One region of the Streptomyces lancefieldiae genome, then DNA from elsewhere that is predicted to be linked to it. Evidence: riboswitches for the same ligand, from Rfam matches in the RefSeq annotation. Region 1 holds a riboswitch; each other region holds the start of a gene.
The links. Region 1 has a riboswitch for cyclic di-AMP ahead of RM812_RS06870 (transglycosylase family protein). Riboswitches for the same ligand answer to the same signal wherever they lie in the genome.
Positions count from the first base shown of each region.

Region 2: it holds a riboswitch for cyclic di-AMP, as region 1 does, so the genes downstream of both, RM812_RS33660 (M23 family metallopeptidase) here and RM812_RS06870 (transglycosylase family protein) in region 1, are expected to answer to the same signal.
Region 3: it holds a riboswitch for cyclic di-AMP, as region 1 does, so the genes downstream of both, RM812_RS01640 (M23 family metallopeptidase) here and RM812_RS06870 (transglycosylase family protein) in region 1, are expected to answer to the same signal.

Region 1 covers NZ_JAVRFH010000005.1:95,024-100,094, reverse strand. The annotation lists gene RM812_RS06875 (transglycosylase family protein) at 1-1,084, shown strand, start outside; cyclic di-AMP (ydaO/yuaA leader) riboswitch at 1,267-1,433, shown strand; gene RM812_RS06870 (transglycosylase family protein) at 1,438-2,169, shown strand; gene eno (phosphopyruvate hydratase) at 2,516-3,796, shown strand; gene RM812_RS06860 (FtsB family cell division protein) at 4,000-4,473, shown strand; gene RM812_RS06855 (DUF501 domain-containing protein) at 4,503-5,063, shown strand; gene RM812_RS06850 (Ppx/GppA phosphatase family protein) at 5,060-5,071, shown strand, end outside.
Region 2 covers NZ_JAVRFH010000053.1:6,598-11,668, reverse strand. The annotation lists gene RM812_RS33675 (dihydrofolate reductase family protein) at 1-859, shown strand, start outside; tRNA gene RM812_RS33670 (tRNA-Met) at 915-988, shown strand; gene RM812_RS33665 (PP2C family protein-serine/threonine phosphatase) at 1,142-2,344, shown strand; cyclic di-AMP (ydaO/yuaA leader) riboswitch at 2,588-2,745, shown strand; gene RM812_RS33660 (M23 family metallopeptidase) at 2,756-3,784, shown strand; gene RM812_RS33655 (PrsW family intramembrane metalloprotease) at 3,880-5,071, opposite strand, start outside.
Region 3 covers NZ_JAVRFH010000001.1:309,180-314,250, reverse strand. The annotation lists gene RM812_RS01660 (MBL fold metallo-hydrolase) at 1-92, opposite strand, end outside; gene RM812_RS01655 (hypothetical protein) at 260-448, shown strand; gene RM812_RS01650 (TetR/AcrR family transcriptional regulator) at 508-1,128, shown strand; gene RM812_RS01645 (SGNH/GDSL hydrolase family protein) at 1,204-1,989, opposite strand; gene RM812_RS01640 (M23 family metallopeptidase) at 2,230-3,108, opposite strand; cyclic di-AMP (ydaO/yuaA leader) riboswitch at 3,113-3,270, opposite strand; gene RM812_RS42990 (GH36 C-terminal domain-containing protein) at 3,599-3,910, opposite strand; partial or broken gene RM812_RS42985 (hypothetical protein) at 3,985-4,164, opposite strand; gene RM812_RS01630 (tyrosine-protein phosphatase) at 4,483-5,071, shown strand, end outside.

The DNA of each region.
Region 1 (5,071 bases):
CGGTCGTCACCGCCGCCCCCGCCAGGCCCCCGCCCTGGTCGTCGCCGCCGGAGTGACCGGCTCCGCCATCGCGATCCCCCTCCTCGGCGCCACCGGCGCCCACGCGGCCGACGGGGTCAACTGGGACCGGGTCGCCGAGTGCGAGACCGGCGGCGCCTGGAGCCAGAACAGCGGCAACGGGTACTACGGCGGCCTGCAGCTCTCCCAGGAGGTGTGGGAGCGGTACGGCGGCCTGAAGTACGCGCCGAGTGCCGACGAGGCCAGTCGCGCCCAGCAGATAAGAATCGCCGAGAAGCTGCACGCGGACCAGGGCATCGCGGCCTGGCCGACCTGTGGTCTGCTCGCGGGACTGGGCAACGACTCGGCGTCCGCGGGCAGCGGTCCGGGCGCGACGGGTGACGGCTCGTCGCAGGGGTCGGGGACGTCGACCGCCCCTGAGCCGACCGACACGTCCGACTCCTCCGGTTCCTCTGGTTCCTCTGGTTCCTCCGGCTCGTCCGGTTCCTCCGGTCCGTCCGGGGCCTCCCGTTCGACCGACGCCTCGGAGCCGACTCCCGGCACGTCACCTTCGTCCTCCGCCTCGACCGCTCCTGACTCCCCGTCGACCACAGGGGACGAATCGAACAAGTCCGACACGTCCACTGAATCCGGCTCCACGGCGAGCGCCGACCCGCAGGAGCCCGGCGGCTCGCACAGGGGTACGCCCAAGACTGATGAAACGGACAAGGCGGGGCAGAGCGACGGCTCTTCGGCTCTCACCGACACCGAGGATTCCGGTTCGGGCCGGCATCGTGGCGGCAGCGCCGACGAGGGCGCGGCGGACGGCCGTTCGGCCGAGTCCTCGGGCCGGCACGCCTCGCGTGGCGAGGGTGGCGAGGGTGGCGAGGGTGACGCGCGAGAGGTCGTGGACGGCTCCTACACCGTCCGTTCCGGCGACAGTCTTTGGGGTATCGCCGACTCCCTCGACCTCGACGGCGGGTGGCACTCGCTCTACACCGTCAACAAGACGGTCGTCGGCGCCGACCCGGACCACATCCTCCCCGGTCAGACGCTCACGGTCATGGGCGAACCGGGTGAAAAGTAGGGGGAGTTCGCGTCACGGTTCGAGGCATATATCCGTTTTGGATCTCGTGAGAGATAGGTCTCAGAAGCCGTGATCGTCTTTGAAAATCCGCGGAGCGCGTGGCTACGGTCGTGACCGCTCGCCTCCGCGGGCCCCGGCTGCCGCAACGCCGAATCCTGCCAGCGGCCGTCCGGGAACAGTCGTCGCGTCAAGCGCCGCAGGCAGGAGCGGGGGAACCAAGGTAAGTGCCGTACCGGGCAGTTGAGCCGGAGCGGCTAGGGGTGGAGCCGAGTTCCGCGAGGAACCCGGCCGGGCAACTCAACCGGCCCGAACCCGACAGCTCACCTCGCAGGCGTCGGTGAGGGGATCGATCCATGCTGTTTTCCGGCAAGGGCAAGCACCGTCGTCCGTCCAAGGCCACCCGTGTCATCGCCGTCGCCGGTGTCACCGGCGCGGCCGTCGCCGCCCCGCTGATGGCGGCCGGCAACGCCTCCGCCGCCACCGAGTCCGAGTGGGACGCCGTCGCCCAGTGCGAGGCCGGCGGCAACTGGTCCATCAACACCGGCAACGGTTACTACGGCGGTCTGCAGTTCTCCGCCTCCACCTGGGCCGCCTACGGCGGTACGCAGTACGCCGCCACCGCCGACCAGGCGACCAAGGCGCAGCAGATCGAGATCGGCGAGAAGGTGCTCGCGGGCCAGGGCAAGGGTGCCTGGCCGTCCTGCGGCACCGGCCTGTCGGGCGCCGCGTACACCGGTGGCGGATCCTCCGGCGGGGGCCAGGACAGTGGTTCCTCGCAGGGCTCCGGCAGCTCCGGGAGCACGCAGAGCCAGAGCAGCGGCTCCACCGCCGACCGCTCCACCGAGCAGAAGGCCTCCCGCTCCGCCGAACGCCCGGCGGCCAAGAAGGAGACCGTCACCACCCCGACCGGCAAGAAGGTCGAGAAGGGCGACGGCGAGTACAAGGTCGTCAAGGGCGACACCCTCAGCTCGATCGCCGAGGCGCACGACGTCGAGGGCGGCTGGGCGAAGCTGTTCAAGCTGAACGACGACATCGTCGACGACGCCGACCTGATCTACCCGGGCCAGCAGCTGCACCTGAAGTAGGCAGCGGCCCCCTTGCTCCCGTCCCGGTGCGTGTTCCCCCGTACGCACCGGGACGGGTTTTTCACGCCCCGATTCCGTTCCCGGTTCCGTTCCGGGCTCCGTTCCTGGTTCCGTCCGCTGTTCCGTCCCCGAACCCGTCCCCGGTTTCCGCCCCTGTTTACGCGAACGTCTTTGTTCCGTTCGGAAACAATTTACTCTCGGTTCTGTCCACCGGGTGGGCGACCGGCTGGCCGATCGCCCGGAGCCGGTTAGGCTCGTCCCGCAGAGCCGCTGCGGTCCTGCGGACCGGTTGCGGTTCGGCGGACCCGCGTCACACCGAAGCGTCACATTGAAGAAGGAGATGCTCGTGCCGTCCATCGACGTCGTCGTAGCCCGGGAAATCCTGGACTCCCGAGGCAACCCCACGGTCGAGGTCGAGGTCGGCCTCGACGACGGCAGCACGGGTCGTGCCGCCGTTCCGTCCGGTGCCTCCACCGGCGCCTTCGAGGCCATCGAACTCCGTGACGGCGATGCCAACCGTTACCTGGGCAAGGGTGTCGAGAAGGCCGTCCTGGCCGTCATCGAGCAGATCGGCCCGGAGCTCGTCGGCTACGACGCCACCGAGCAGCGCCTGATCGACCAGGCGATGTTCGACCTCGACGCCACCGACAACAAGGGCTCGCTGGGCGCCAACGCCATCCTGGGCGTCTCGCTCGCCGTCGCCCACGCCGCCTCCGAGGCCAGCGACCTGCCGCTCTTCCGCTACCTGGGCGGCCCGAACGCGCACCTGCTGCCGGTGCCGATGATGAACATCCTGAACGGCGGCTCGCACGCCGACTCCAACGTGGACATCCAGGAGTTCATGATCGCCCCGATCGGCGCGGAGTCCTTCTCCGAGGCCCTGCGCTGGGGCGCCGAGATCTACCACACCCTGAAGAAGGTCCTGAAGAGCAAGGGCCTGGCCACCGGCCTCGGTGACGAGGGCGGCTTCGCCCCGAACCTCGGCTCCAACCGCGAGGCCCTCGACCTGATCCTCGAGGCGATCAAGGAGGCCGGCTACACCCCCGGCGAGCAGATCGCCCTCGCGCTCGACGTCGCCGCCTCCGAGTTCTACAAGGACGGCTCCTACACCTTCGAGGGCAAGGAGCGCTCGGCCGCCGAGATGACCGAGTACTACGCGGAGCTCGTCGACGCGTACCCGCTGGTCTCCATCGAGGACCCGCTGTTCGAGGACGACTGGGAGGGCTGGAAGACCATCACCGACAAGCTCGGTGACAAGGTCCAGCTCGTCGGCGACGACCTGTTCGTCACCAACCCGGAGCGCCTGGCCCGCGGCATCGAGGAGGGCGCCGCCAACGCCCTGCTGGTCAAGGTCAACCAGATCGGTTCCCTGACCGAGACCCTGGACGCCGTCGAGCTGGCCCAGCGCAACGGCTTCAAGTGCATGATGTCCCACCGCTCCGGCGAGACCGAGGACGTCACCATCGCCGACCTGGCCGTCGCCACCAACTGCGGCCAGATCAAGACCGGTGCCCCGGCCCGCTCCGAGCGCGTCGCCAAGTACAACCAGCTGCTGCGCATCGAGGAGATCCTCGACGACGCGGCGGTGTACGCCGGCCGCAGCGCGTTCCCTCGCTTCAAGGGCTGACGCCGGTAGGCAGCGTCGTCCGTACGTCCCCGTACTCGGTCCCGTACCGTGTGCGGGGACGTACGCGTGTAGGACGGCCGTGACGAGGCATGAGGGCGAACGGGAGGCGGGGACATGGCGGTGCTGTGCTGTCCCGGGGGACACCCCCTGGACCCCCGGCCGGACGGTGGGGCGGTCGGCGTGGGCATGCGAGGTGGGACTCCGTGACCGGCCGGGACCGTTTCTCCACCGCGACCAGGATCCGGATCATCGGGGAGCAGACCGCGGCCCGGGTCTACCGCTCGCAGACCAAGCGCCAGGCCCGCCGCTCCCGGCTGACCGGCCGGGCCGCGCTGCTGGCGATGGTGCTCTGCTCGCTCGTCGTGGCGCTCGCCTACCCGATACGGCAGTACGTGGCCCAGCGCGCCGAGATCGCCGACCTCCGGCAGGAGCAGGAGGAGACCCGGCAGCGGGTCGAGGACCTGCGCGGCCTCAAGGCGCGCTGGCAGGACGACGCCTTCGCCGAGCAGCAGATCCGGCTGCGGCTGCACTATGTGATGCCGGGGGAGACGGGATTCGTCGTCGTCGACCCGGACGCGGCCAAGCAGGCGCGCACCGATGTCGGCGCCGCCGACCGCCCCTGGTACCGCAACGTCTGGGCGGCGGTCGACAAGGCCGACGCCGCCCACCGGCAGTGACTCAACAGGAAGACCAGCAGAAGACAGCCATGCAGACTCCCCCGCCGACCACCGAGCGCACCGAGCCCACCGACGCGGACGTCGAGGCGTTCCAGCAGCAGCTCGGGCGCCCCCCGCGCGGACTGCGCGCCATCGCGCACCGCTGCCCCTGCGGACAGCCGGACGTCGTGGAGACGGCACCGCGGCTGCCCGACGGCACGCCCTTCCCCACGCTGTACTACCTGACGTGCCCGAAGGCGGCCTCCGCGATCGGCACGCTGGAGGCGAACGGCGTGATGAAGGAGATGACCGAGCGGCTGGCCACCGATCCGGTGCTGGCCGCCGCCTACCGGGCCGCGCACGAGGACTACATCCGGCGCCGCGACGAGATCGAGGAGCTGACCGGCTTCCCGAGCGCGGGCGGCATGCCGGACCGGGTCAAGTGCCTGCACGTTCTGGTGGCCCACTCGCTGGCGGCCGGTCCGGGCGTCAACCCGCTGGGCGACGAGGCGATCGCGATGCTGCCGGAGTGGTGGCGCAAGGGGCCGTGCGTGTCCCTCCCGGACGTCAAGGACGTCAAGGACCTCAAGGGCGAGGAGGACGACAAGTGACCCGTGTC
Region 2 (5,071 bases), on a different contig from region 1:
GCTGGACCCGGCGGCGCCGTTCTGGCACACGGGAGGGGAGAAGGTCCTCCTGACCACGGACGAGGGCGCCCGGCGGGCCCGCGTGCTGGGACTCGCCGCCGACGTCGTGCCGCTCGGCAGCGCCCTCGACTGGCGTGCGGCGCTGGAGTACCTGCACGCCGCGCGGGGCGTACGCCGACTCATGGTCGAGGGCGGGGGGACCGTCCACACCCAGTTGCTGCAACAGGAACTCGCCGACGAACTGCAGCTCGTCCTCGCCCCGCTGCTCGTCGGGGACCCGGACGCGCCCCGCCTGTTCGGGCCCGGCGCCTACCAGGGCGGGCGGCTCAGGCTGGTGGAGTCGCGGCGCATCGGGGACGTCGTGCTCATGCGGTACCGGCCGACCGCCCCGGGCACCGACGGCCGGGTCTCCGCGGCCGACCGGCACTGGCTGGCGCTCGCCTGCGAGCTGGCCGGGCTGTGCCCGCCGTCCGGGACGGCTTTCAGCGTGGGGGCGGTCGTGGTCGCCGCCGACGGTACGGAGCTGGCGCGCGGACACTCACGGGAGGGGGGCGACCCCGTCGTGCACGCCGAGGAGGCCGCGCTCGCCAAGGCCGACCCGGCCGACCCGCGGCTCGCGACCGCCACCGTGTACAGCAGCCTGGAGCCGTGCGCCCGCCGTGCCTCCCGGCCCGCGCCCTGCGCCCGGCTGATCCTCGACGCCGGGGTGCGCCGGGTGGTCACGGCCTGGCGGGAGCCGGACACCTTCGTGCCGGGGGCCGACGGCAGCGGGGTGCTCGCCGCGGGGGGCGCCGCCGTCGTCGTACTGCCGGAGTACGAGGAGCGGGCGAAGGCGCCCAACCGTCACCTGGAGGGGTAGGGAGATACGGATGTGCATTCTGCCCCCGAGATGGCGTACAGTGGAGACACAACGACGCGGGGTGGAGCAGCTCGGTAGCTCGCTGGGCTCATAACCCAGAGGTCGCAGGTTCAAATCCTGTCCCCGCTACTCAAGACCGAAGGCCGGAATCCATTGAGGATTCCGGCCTTCGGTGCGTTCACCCGGTCGGCCCCCGAAGGCTCGCCCCCCGCCCCCGCTCCGGGAAACCTGGAGAACGGGACGGCAGGCGGCGTCGACGTGCGGGGCGGCGGGAGACGAGTGGTGCGGCCAGGTGACGTGGCAGACGAGGGACCGTACGCCCGGGCCGGCGGCCGGCTTCCCGGCGATCCCGTGCCCGACCCGGGGCTCGGCGACAACATGGTGCTCCCGCCGTCCGCCGGGCCCGAGCGGCGGCGGCGGACCGCGTACGGGCGGACCCTCGTACGCCTGCTGCCCGTACTGCTGATCGTCATCGCCGTCCTGTACGACATCCTGACCCCGAGGTACTTCACCGCCGGGCCCCTCTACACGGCCGCGCCCCTGGTCGCCGCCCCGGTCTACTCACGGCGCGGCACGGCGCTCACCGGTGTCGCCGTGGTCGCCGCCGTGATCGGGCTCCAGCTCAGCAAGGGCGTCATCCACTACGTCGACTCCCTCACGGAGCTGATCACCATCGCGACGGTCGCGGCACTCGCCGTCCTCGTCAACGCCTTCGTGCGCCGCACCGACGAGCGCCTCGTCTCCGTCCGCGAGATCGCCGAGGCCGCCCAGCGCGCCGTGCTGCCCGAGCCCACCGAGCGGATCGGCGGCTTCGAGATCGCCGCCCGCTACGAGGCCGCGCAGGCCGACGCCTTCATCGGCGGGGACCTGTACGCGGTGCAGGACAGCGCGCGCGGCGTCCGGCTCATCGTCGGGGACGTACGCGGCAAGGGCATGGGGGCGGTGGCCGCCGTCGCCGTCGTGATCGGCGCCTTCCGGGAGGCCGCCGAGCAGGAGACGACGCTGGAGGCGGTGGCGCAGCGGCTGGAGCGGGCCCTGGCGCGCGAGGGCACCCGGCGGGAAGGACTGGACGCCTTCGAGGGGTTCACCACCGCCGTCCTCGCCGAACTCCCGCACGGCGACGGCGTGGTCCGCATCGTCAACCGAGGCCATCCTCCGCCCCTGCTGCTGTACGCCGACGGCACCCTGCTCCCGCTGCCCGCCCGGGAGTCCGCGCTGCCGCTCGGCATGGGCGAGCTCGGTGTGTGGCCCGACCGCGCGGACGAGGTCGACTTCCCCGGTGGGGCCACACTGCTGCTGTACACCGACGGTCTGTCGGAAGCCCGCGACGACCGGGGCGAGTTCTACGAGCCGCACCAGCGGCTGGCCGGTCGCGTCTTCCGGCATCCGGCCGAGCTGCTCGACACCCTGGCCGAGGACGTGCGCCGCCACTCCGGGGGCGGCATGGCGGACGACATGGCCCTGCTCGCCGTACGACGGCCCTGACCGCCATCACGGTTGGTGACGGATCGAGCGCCCTGCGCATAACAACTGACACACCGTCAGAAAGTGCTGGGGCGGGAGGTGCCACTGAGGGGCGGTCAAGTCGCCCCGTTTTAGCCGATGGTGAGGCTTACGTCCCCGCGGAATCCGTTAATGATCAAGTGGAACAGCTTGGAATCCGAGCCCCCCGTCTATTAACGTTCGATAACGCAGCGCGGTCGTCCCAGCCGTCACAGAAGGCGGCTCCGTGCGCACGCGCCGAATCCCGTGAGGGAACCGGGGAACCACCACCTTGGGGTGAATCGGGCGTATGACGCCGTGGAGACACGGCCGATATACGCGCGTAGGAGACCTTCCTGCTCCGAACCCGTCAGCTAACCCGGTAGGCGGAAGGAAGGAAAGGAGTACGCCCACGTGGCGTCCAACCGGCCTGCCCCCGAGGCCCCGTTCGTGCCGAGCCGGCACGACACCGAAACCTTCGGCCACGAAGGCCACCGTGCCGAAGAGGGCCCCTGGGAGGAGTGGAATCCCACCGAGGAGTCCATCCGCCCCGTACGCGGCCGGCACCGCGTCGCCAAGCAGCGCGGCGGACTCGCCCGCAGTTCCACCGTCCTCGGCGTCGGTGTCATAGCGGCCGTCGGAGCGGGCGGCATGGCCAGCGCGCAGGCCGGCAAGCCGCCGGTGCCGATCTCCATGCCGGACCTGCCGAACGTCGGCTCGCTCATCTCCGACGAGGAGCCGGAGCCGGAGGGCACCGCCACCCCGCTCAGCGGCATCGGCACGGCCTCCACCGACACCGCGGAGGGCACCACCGACGCCGGTGAGACCCTGCGGACCCGGATCATGGCGCAGGCCGAGCAGCAGCAGGCCCAGGCCGAGAGCAGGGCCGCCGCCGAGGCTGCGGCCGCCGCCGAGAAGCAGGCCGCGGAAGCCGCCGCCAAGGCGGAGGAGGAAGCCAAGGCCAAGGCCGCCGCCGCCAAGAAGAAGGCGGAGGAGGAGGCCGAGAAGAAGGCCGAGGCCGAGCGGCTCGCGCAGCTGGCCAAGCAGTACACGCTGCCGACCTCCTCGTACACGATCTCCTCCACCTACGGTCAGGCCGGCGCCTACTGGTCCTCCGGCCACCACACCGGCCTCGACTTCGCGGCACCCACGGGCACACTGCTCAAGGCGGTCCACAGCGGCACGATCACATCGGCCGGCTACGAAGGGTCGTACGGCTACAAGACGGTGCTCACCCTCGACGACGGCACCGAGATCTGGTACGCCCACCAGTCCTCCATCGGCGTCAGCGTCGGCCAGAAGGTCAGCACCGGTGACGTCATCGGCCGCGTCGGCGCCACCGGCAACGTCACGGGCGCCCACCTCCACATGGAGGTCCACACGAGCTCGGGCGCCGGCATCGACCCCATGGCGTGGCTGCAGAGCAAGGGCCTCACTCCCTGAGCCGCACTCTCCCCGGCCCTCGCCGCCGCTGAACCCCGGCGGTCCTGACGGAGACCCCCTCGACGTCAGGGCTGCCGGTCCGTGCGTCCGGGCGGCTATCGCTGGTCGGGGTGGGGCGGGGAGTACGGCAGGTACGGGTGGGGTGCGGGGTACTGCGTCGGTACCGGTACTGATGTCGGCACGGTAGGGGCGTGACCGTAGGGGCCGTACGAGCCGTGTCCCCCGTGTCCCGGCCATGGCCACGGCAGGACGGGAGGCGGAGGTGCCGTGACGCGGGCCGCGTGCTCCAGGGCCGGGCGTGCCACGTTCCGTCGGTGCCACAGGGCGTCCAGCAGTTCCCGCTCCCGTACGACGTAGTCGGCGCCCGCCCCGCCCCGGCGCCCCCGGTGCCGCAGGAAGGCCAGTGAGGTCGCGTACGCCTCGTACTGCGCCACCGCCCGCGCCGCCGGTTTCCCCGCGTACCGGCGGGCGTGCTGCCGGGCGATGCGACGGGCGCGCATCGAGCCGAGGGCGAACGGTTCCGTCGGCGCCAGCCACCCGGCCGCGACGTACGCGGGCAGTTCGGCCCGCACGGTGACCAGTTCGCGCTGCCGGGTCCAGATCACCAGCCAGGTCAGCAGGCCGAACGCGGGGAGCATGAAGGCCGCGTACACCGCGAAGAAGCCGTACTGGCCGAACGAGGCCGAGCCGTTCCACAGCGCGTGCATGCCCATCGCGAGCAGCAGGCCGGACAGCGGGAGCAGGGCGCGGCGCAGGCGGTGGCGGTCGGCCAGGAGCGCGGTGATGCCGAAGCCGATGCCGGTGAGCACGGTGAACAGCGGGTGGGCGAACGGCGACATCACGATGCGGACGAAGAAGGTCGCGGCGGTGACGGAGGCGATGCCGCTGTCGCCGGTGAGCTGGTCGGTACCGAAGGCGGTGCCCAGGTAGAGGATGTTCTCGGTGAAGGCGAAGCCGGTGGCGGTGACACCGGCGACGACCACGCCGTCGACGATGCCGGTGAAGTCCCGCCTGCGGAAGAGGAAGACCAGCAGGACGGCGGCGGCCTTGGCGGACTCCTCGACGACCGGGGCTATGACCGTGGCGCCGAGGGTGTCCGCACCGGCCGGGTCGGCGGTGGCCGTCGCTATCCACCTCGTGGCGAAGCTGTTCGCGATGATCGCTATCAACGCCGCCGCGCAGGCGCCCCAGGCGAAGCAGAACAGCAGGTTCCGCCAGGGCCCGGGGTCGACCCGGTCCAGCCAGCGGAACGCGGCGATGAGCAGTGGCACGGGCAGTACCGCCAGC
Region 3 (5,071 bases), on a different contig from region 1:
ATACGCGCCATGCGCTCACCGCCCGGGTCGGCGCCGAAGGCCGCGGGCCGCGGCACGCGGAGCCCGGTGTGAGGGGAACGGGGGGCGGCCACGGTACCTCCTGGTGGAGTGGGTCAGGATCTCATTGTCGTCCTGTCCGACGTCACCTCGAACGACCGGTGTCACATTCGGGTTCCCTCCACCCGTCGTACCGGTGAGGGCGCCCCGCCAAAGCGCCCGGAACGGCACGGCACGACCGACGGACAGGAGGGTGGCCCCCATGGCCCGCGTATCCCTCACCCCGCCCCGGACGCTCCTCCTCCGCGTCATGGAGTGGTACTCCAGGCGCACCTACGGCAAGGTCCTCGACCCCGGCAAGGCGCCCGACCTCACCAGCCAGGGCTTCAAGGACTCCTGCGACCTGTCCGACACGGGCCGCGGGGCCGGTGCCGCCGCCGCGACGGACTGAATCCAGGGGCCGGAGGCGGGCGTCGCCGCACGTCCGGGCGCCTGTATAGGCTGACGGGCGTGGCGAGAGTCCGGTTGAGTGTGACGGAGCGGCGCGAGGAGCTGCTGTGCGCGGCCATCGAGCAGATATCGGCGCGGGGCGTGGCGGCGTTGCGGATCGCCGACGTGGCCGCCGCGCTCGGTGTCAGCAACGCACTGGTGCTCTATCACTTCTCGACGAAGGAGAAGCTGGTCGCCGCCGCCTTCGCGCACGCCGCCGAGGACGATCTCGCCCATCTGCGCAAGCTGCTGGGCCGCCGTACGTCGGCGCTGCGCCGCCTGCGGACGGCCGTGCGGTGGTACGCCCCCACCGGGCAGGCCAAGGGCTGGCGGCTGTGGATCGAGAGCTGGGCCGTGGCCCTGCGCGAGCCCGACCTGCGTGAGGTCGCGCGGGAGCTCGACCGGCAGTGGAAGGCGGCGATCGCCGAGGTCATCGCGGAGGGCGTGGCCGCCGGGGAGTTCCCGTGCCCGGACCCCGACGGCGCCGCCCTGCGACTGACGGCCCTGCTCGACGGGTTGGCCGTGCAGCTGACGTCGTACGCGGGCGCGGTGACACGGGCCCAGGCACAGGAGTGGACGGACGAGGCGCTCGCCCGGGAACTGGGCCTGGCACGGGAGGCGTTGACGGCATCGCCGCGATGAGCCGCCCGGCCCCGGGATCTCCGCTGCTGCGCCCCGTCCCCGTCTGCCTCCCTGTCCCCCGTCCCCGTCCCGCCTTCAGGCCACCGCGTCGATGCGCGACTTGATGTCGTCCGGCGACAGCGTCCCCTTGGCGGTCACGTGGTCTCCCGAGGACTCTCCGCGCAGCCGGCGTCCGATCCACGGCACCAGGTACTCGCGTGCCCAGTGCACGTCGTCCCGCCGGACGTCGAGGGTGCCGCGGGGCGGCAGCGGCGGCCAGGGCTGGTCCGGGTCGGCCGGGATGCTGAGGCCGAGGACCTGGCCCGCGCGCAGCGCCACACGTGTGTGGCCCTCCGCCGAGAGGTGCAGCCGGTCCGCGTCCCACGCCCTGCGGTCCTGGACGCTCCGGAGCGACCAGAGGTCGAGCACCGGGCAGCCGTAGCGGTCGGCGACGGCGCGCACGTGTCCGTTGTACGTGGCGATCTTGCCGCGCAGATGCTTGAGGACGGGCACCTTGCGGGTGTCGAACCCGGTCGTCACCAGGACGGTGCCGGCCGCGGCGGTCAGCGCGGACACCGCCCGTTCGAACCGCTCGGCCACCTCGTCGGGGTCGGTGCCGGGCCGGATGATGTCGTTGCCGCCCGCACAGAACGAGACCAGGTCCGGTGCGAGTTCGACGGCCCGCGGGACCTGCTCCGCCACGATCTGGTCGAGCAGCCTGCCGCGCACGGCGAGGTTCGTGTACGTGAAGTCGCCCTCGGGGCGCCGGTCCGCGAGCAGGACGGCGAACCGGTCGGCCCAGCCGACGAACGCCCCGTCGGGGCCGGGGTCGCCGACGCCCTCGGTGAAGCTGTCCCCCACCGCCACGTACGACCCGATCACTGCTCTGCTGTCACTCTTCGAATCGTCTGCCACATCGGCCCATGATTCACCGTGGAATGTGACCTACGCGACCGTAGGAAGGGGTTGACGGGCGGTGAGAAAAACCACGCCTAAAGTGTTCGTCAATTCCGGAATACGCGGAAGACCGACGACAGGCCGAAGACGGACCGTAGGCCGAAGGCCGGACCCGGGGATCGGGGTCCGGCCTTCGGTGGCGCGGAGGCCGCGCCGAAACCGGCGTCAGACCGAGACGCCGTGCGAGCGCAAGTAGGACAGCGGGTCCACGTCCGAGCCGTAGTCCGGCGTGGTGCGGATCTCGAAGTGCAGGTGCGGGCCGGTCACGTTGCCGGTGGCGCCCGAGAGGCCGACCTGCTGGCCCGCCGTCACCGACTGGCCGGCGGAGACGGAGAGCGAGGACAGGTGGGCGTACTGGGCGTAGTGGCCGTCGGCGAGCTTGATGACGACCTGGTTGCCGTACGCGCCGCCCCAGCCGGCGGAGACGACCGTGCCCGCGCCGACGGCCTTGAGCGAGGTGCCGGTCGGGACGACGAAGTCCGTGCCGGTGTGGTAGCCGCTGGACCACATGCTGCCCGACTGGTGGTACGGCGTACCGACGCTGCCGCCGGCGACGGGGGAGGTGTAACCGTTCGACGACTTCTCCGGCTCGGTGCTGTCCGACGCGGCGCTCTTCGGCGCGGTGCTCTTCGGCGCCGCGGGCTTCTCGGCGGACTCGTCCGCGGCCTTCTGGCCGATCGACAGCTCGAGGCCCGGGTGGATCAACGCCGGGTCGGAGCCGATGACCTGGCGGTTGTCCGAGTAGAGCTTCTTCCAGCCGCCGTCGACGTGCTGCTCGTCAGCGATCTTCGACAGGTAGTCACCGCTCCGCACGGTGTACGTCGTCGCGCCCGAGTTCTTCCCGGCGCTGTTCCCGGCGGCCTGCTCGGCCGTCGTCGGGAGGGACTGCGCGGCCTGCTCGGAGACGGACTGCGCGGGAGCGGCCTGGGCACCGGCGGCACCCATCAGCGGGAGGGCGAGCGCGGCGCCACCGGTTCCGGCGACGGCGAGGGTTCGGGTGAGGCGCATGGCCCTGGTACGGCGGTGCTTACCCTTCGCGGGCATGGCGGATTCCTCTCCGGCGCCTGCGAGGTGAGCTGTCGGGTGCGGGCTGGAGATGCCCGGCCGCGCCGAAGCGCGGCTTTACCCCGAGCCGTTCCGGGAACCGGAACAGGCAGTGGTACCTGTGGGTCCCCCGCTCCTGCCGGGTACGGGTGATGGATGAGTGGGGCTCCGGTCGGCGGCAGGATTAGGCGTCCGTCCGGATCGGTGGTGAACGTAAGGGACCAGGACTCCCAGGGACAAGCGTGACTTTCCTGGGGCGGGACTTTCATGTGATCCATTGCGGGAATCGCCGGTCACACTCCGTCGATTTCACATGCGGCCCTTCACGTAAACGGCCTTGAAAACCGCCAGAATTACGTGAGCATGACGAACAACGCACCGTCACGGATATGACGCTGCTCACCCGAGACCGCCCCAGCCTCTTTTATTCCAGAGCGAGTTGGAAGGAAGGCGTCAATTTCGGACAGAAGAGCCAAAAGAGTCAGAAGGCTCAGATGCGGCGCAGCCGGATGACCGTGGCGTCGAGGTCCCCACGCAGAGCGAGGCACACACCGTGGTGCAGCGGGACCGCCCCTCGATGCACTTCACCCGTTTCACGGCATGCGTACGGTGCTTCCGGGTCGAGCCCGCGCCACCTCGGCGCGGGTACGGGCTCGCCGTGGTGCTGGGCCTGCAGCCGGGCGAGGACGGCGGTCCCGTCGCCGAACACGTACTGCACGGCACTGAGCCCGCCCCGCGGAGGCCGCAGCCGGTAGAGGTCGCCGCGCCGCACGAGGGGCCGGATCCCCTCGTGGAGAGCCACCGGTCCCGGGCCTCGGCCGGCTCCGCCTCGGTCCACTTCGTGAGGTCGCCGCCGATGCCGACCCCGGCCATCGCGCTGACGAACCGGAAGCGCAGGGAGCCGACCCGGCCGTTGCGCATGGCGTTGGGGGCTGTCGGTGACCCAGGCGGCCGTGACCCGCGCCGGGTGGATCCGACTGAGCCCTCCTGGACGGCGAGTCGGTCGAGCGGGTCGGTGTTGTCAGACGTCCACACCTGGTCCGTGCGGGCGAGCACCCCGAGGCGCCGGGAGCGCGATGCGCGGGCCCCAGTGGAGATGCACGAGCTCGTCGCGTCCGGTGAGGTGAAGGGCGTAGGCGCTGCCCGGTCCGGTGCGGAGCCAGGTGCGGCCGTCTTCGGAGATCTCCGGCATCAGGCCCCCACAAGGAAGAAACGGATGCGAACAGGTTCGCTCAGATACCAACATCGTTGCCACTGGTGCGGTCCTCCCGCAATGCCCTGTGGACAACTCATTGCCCCAGGCAAGAGATGCCGTATCGTCGAGTGGCGCCCGTCGTCGAGCAGCGCCGGCGGGGCGGAGTGGGAGGAGCCCCCGTGACGCAGCAGGTCCCGTCGACCGAGCCCGAGCTGGCCGGTGTGCGCAACTTCCGCGATCTGGGCGGACTGCCCACCGTGGACGGGCGGCGGGTGCGGCAGGGGGTGCTGTTCCGCAGCGGTCACCTGGCGCACGCCACCGGGGAGGACACGGCGTTCCTGGCCTCACTGGGCCTGCACACCGTCTTCGACTTCCGCAACGCGGCCGACCAGAAGCTCGAGGGTCCGGACGTCGAGCTTCCGGGCGTGCGCAACGTGAACCTGCCGCTGAGCGATCCGGCCGACGGCGCCGAGTTCTGGAAGATGGTCCGCGACGGCGACCTCGACCAGCTGCGCGAGATCCTGGCGGACGACAAGGGCGCCCAGCGGATGATCGGCTCCTACCGCACGATCATCAAGGAGCGCACGGCGGAGCACTCCCGGGTGCTGCACGCACTCGCCGAGGACAGCGTCCCCGCCCTGATGCACTGCGCGGCCGGCAAGGACCGCGCGGGCCTGTCGATCGCGATCACCCTGCTCGCCCTCGGCGTCGAACGCGAGGCCGTCGTCGAGGACTACCTGAAGTCGAACGCCGCCCACCGCCGCTACA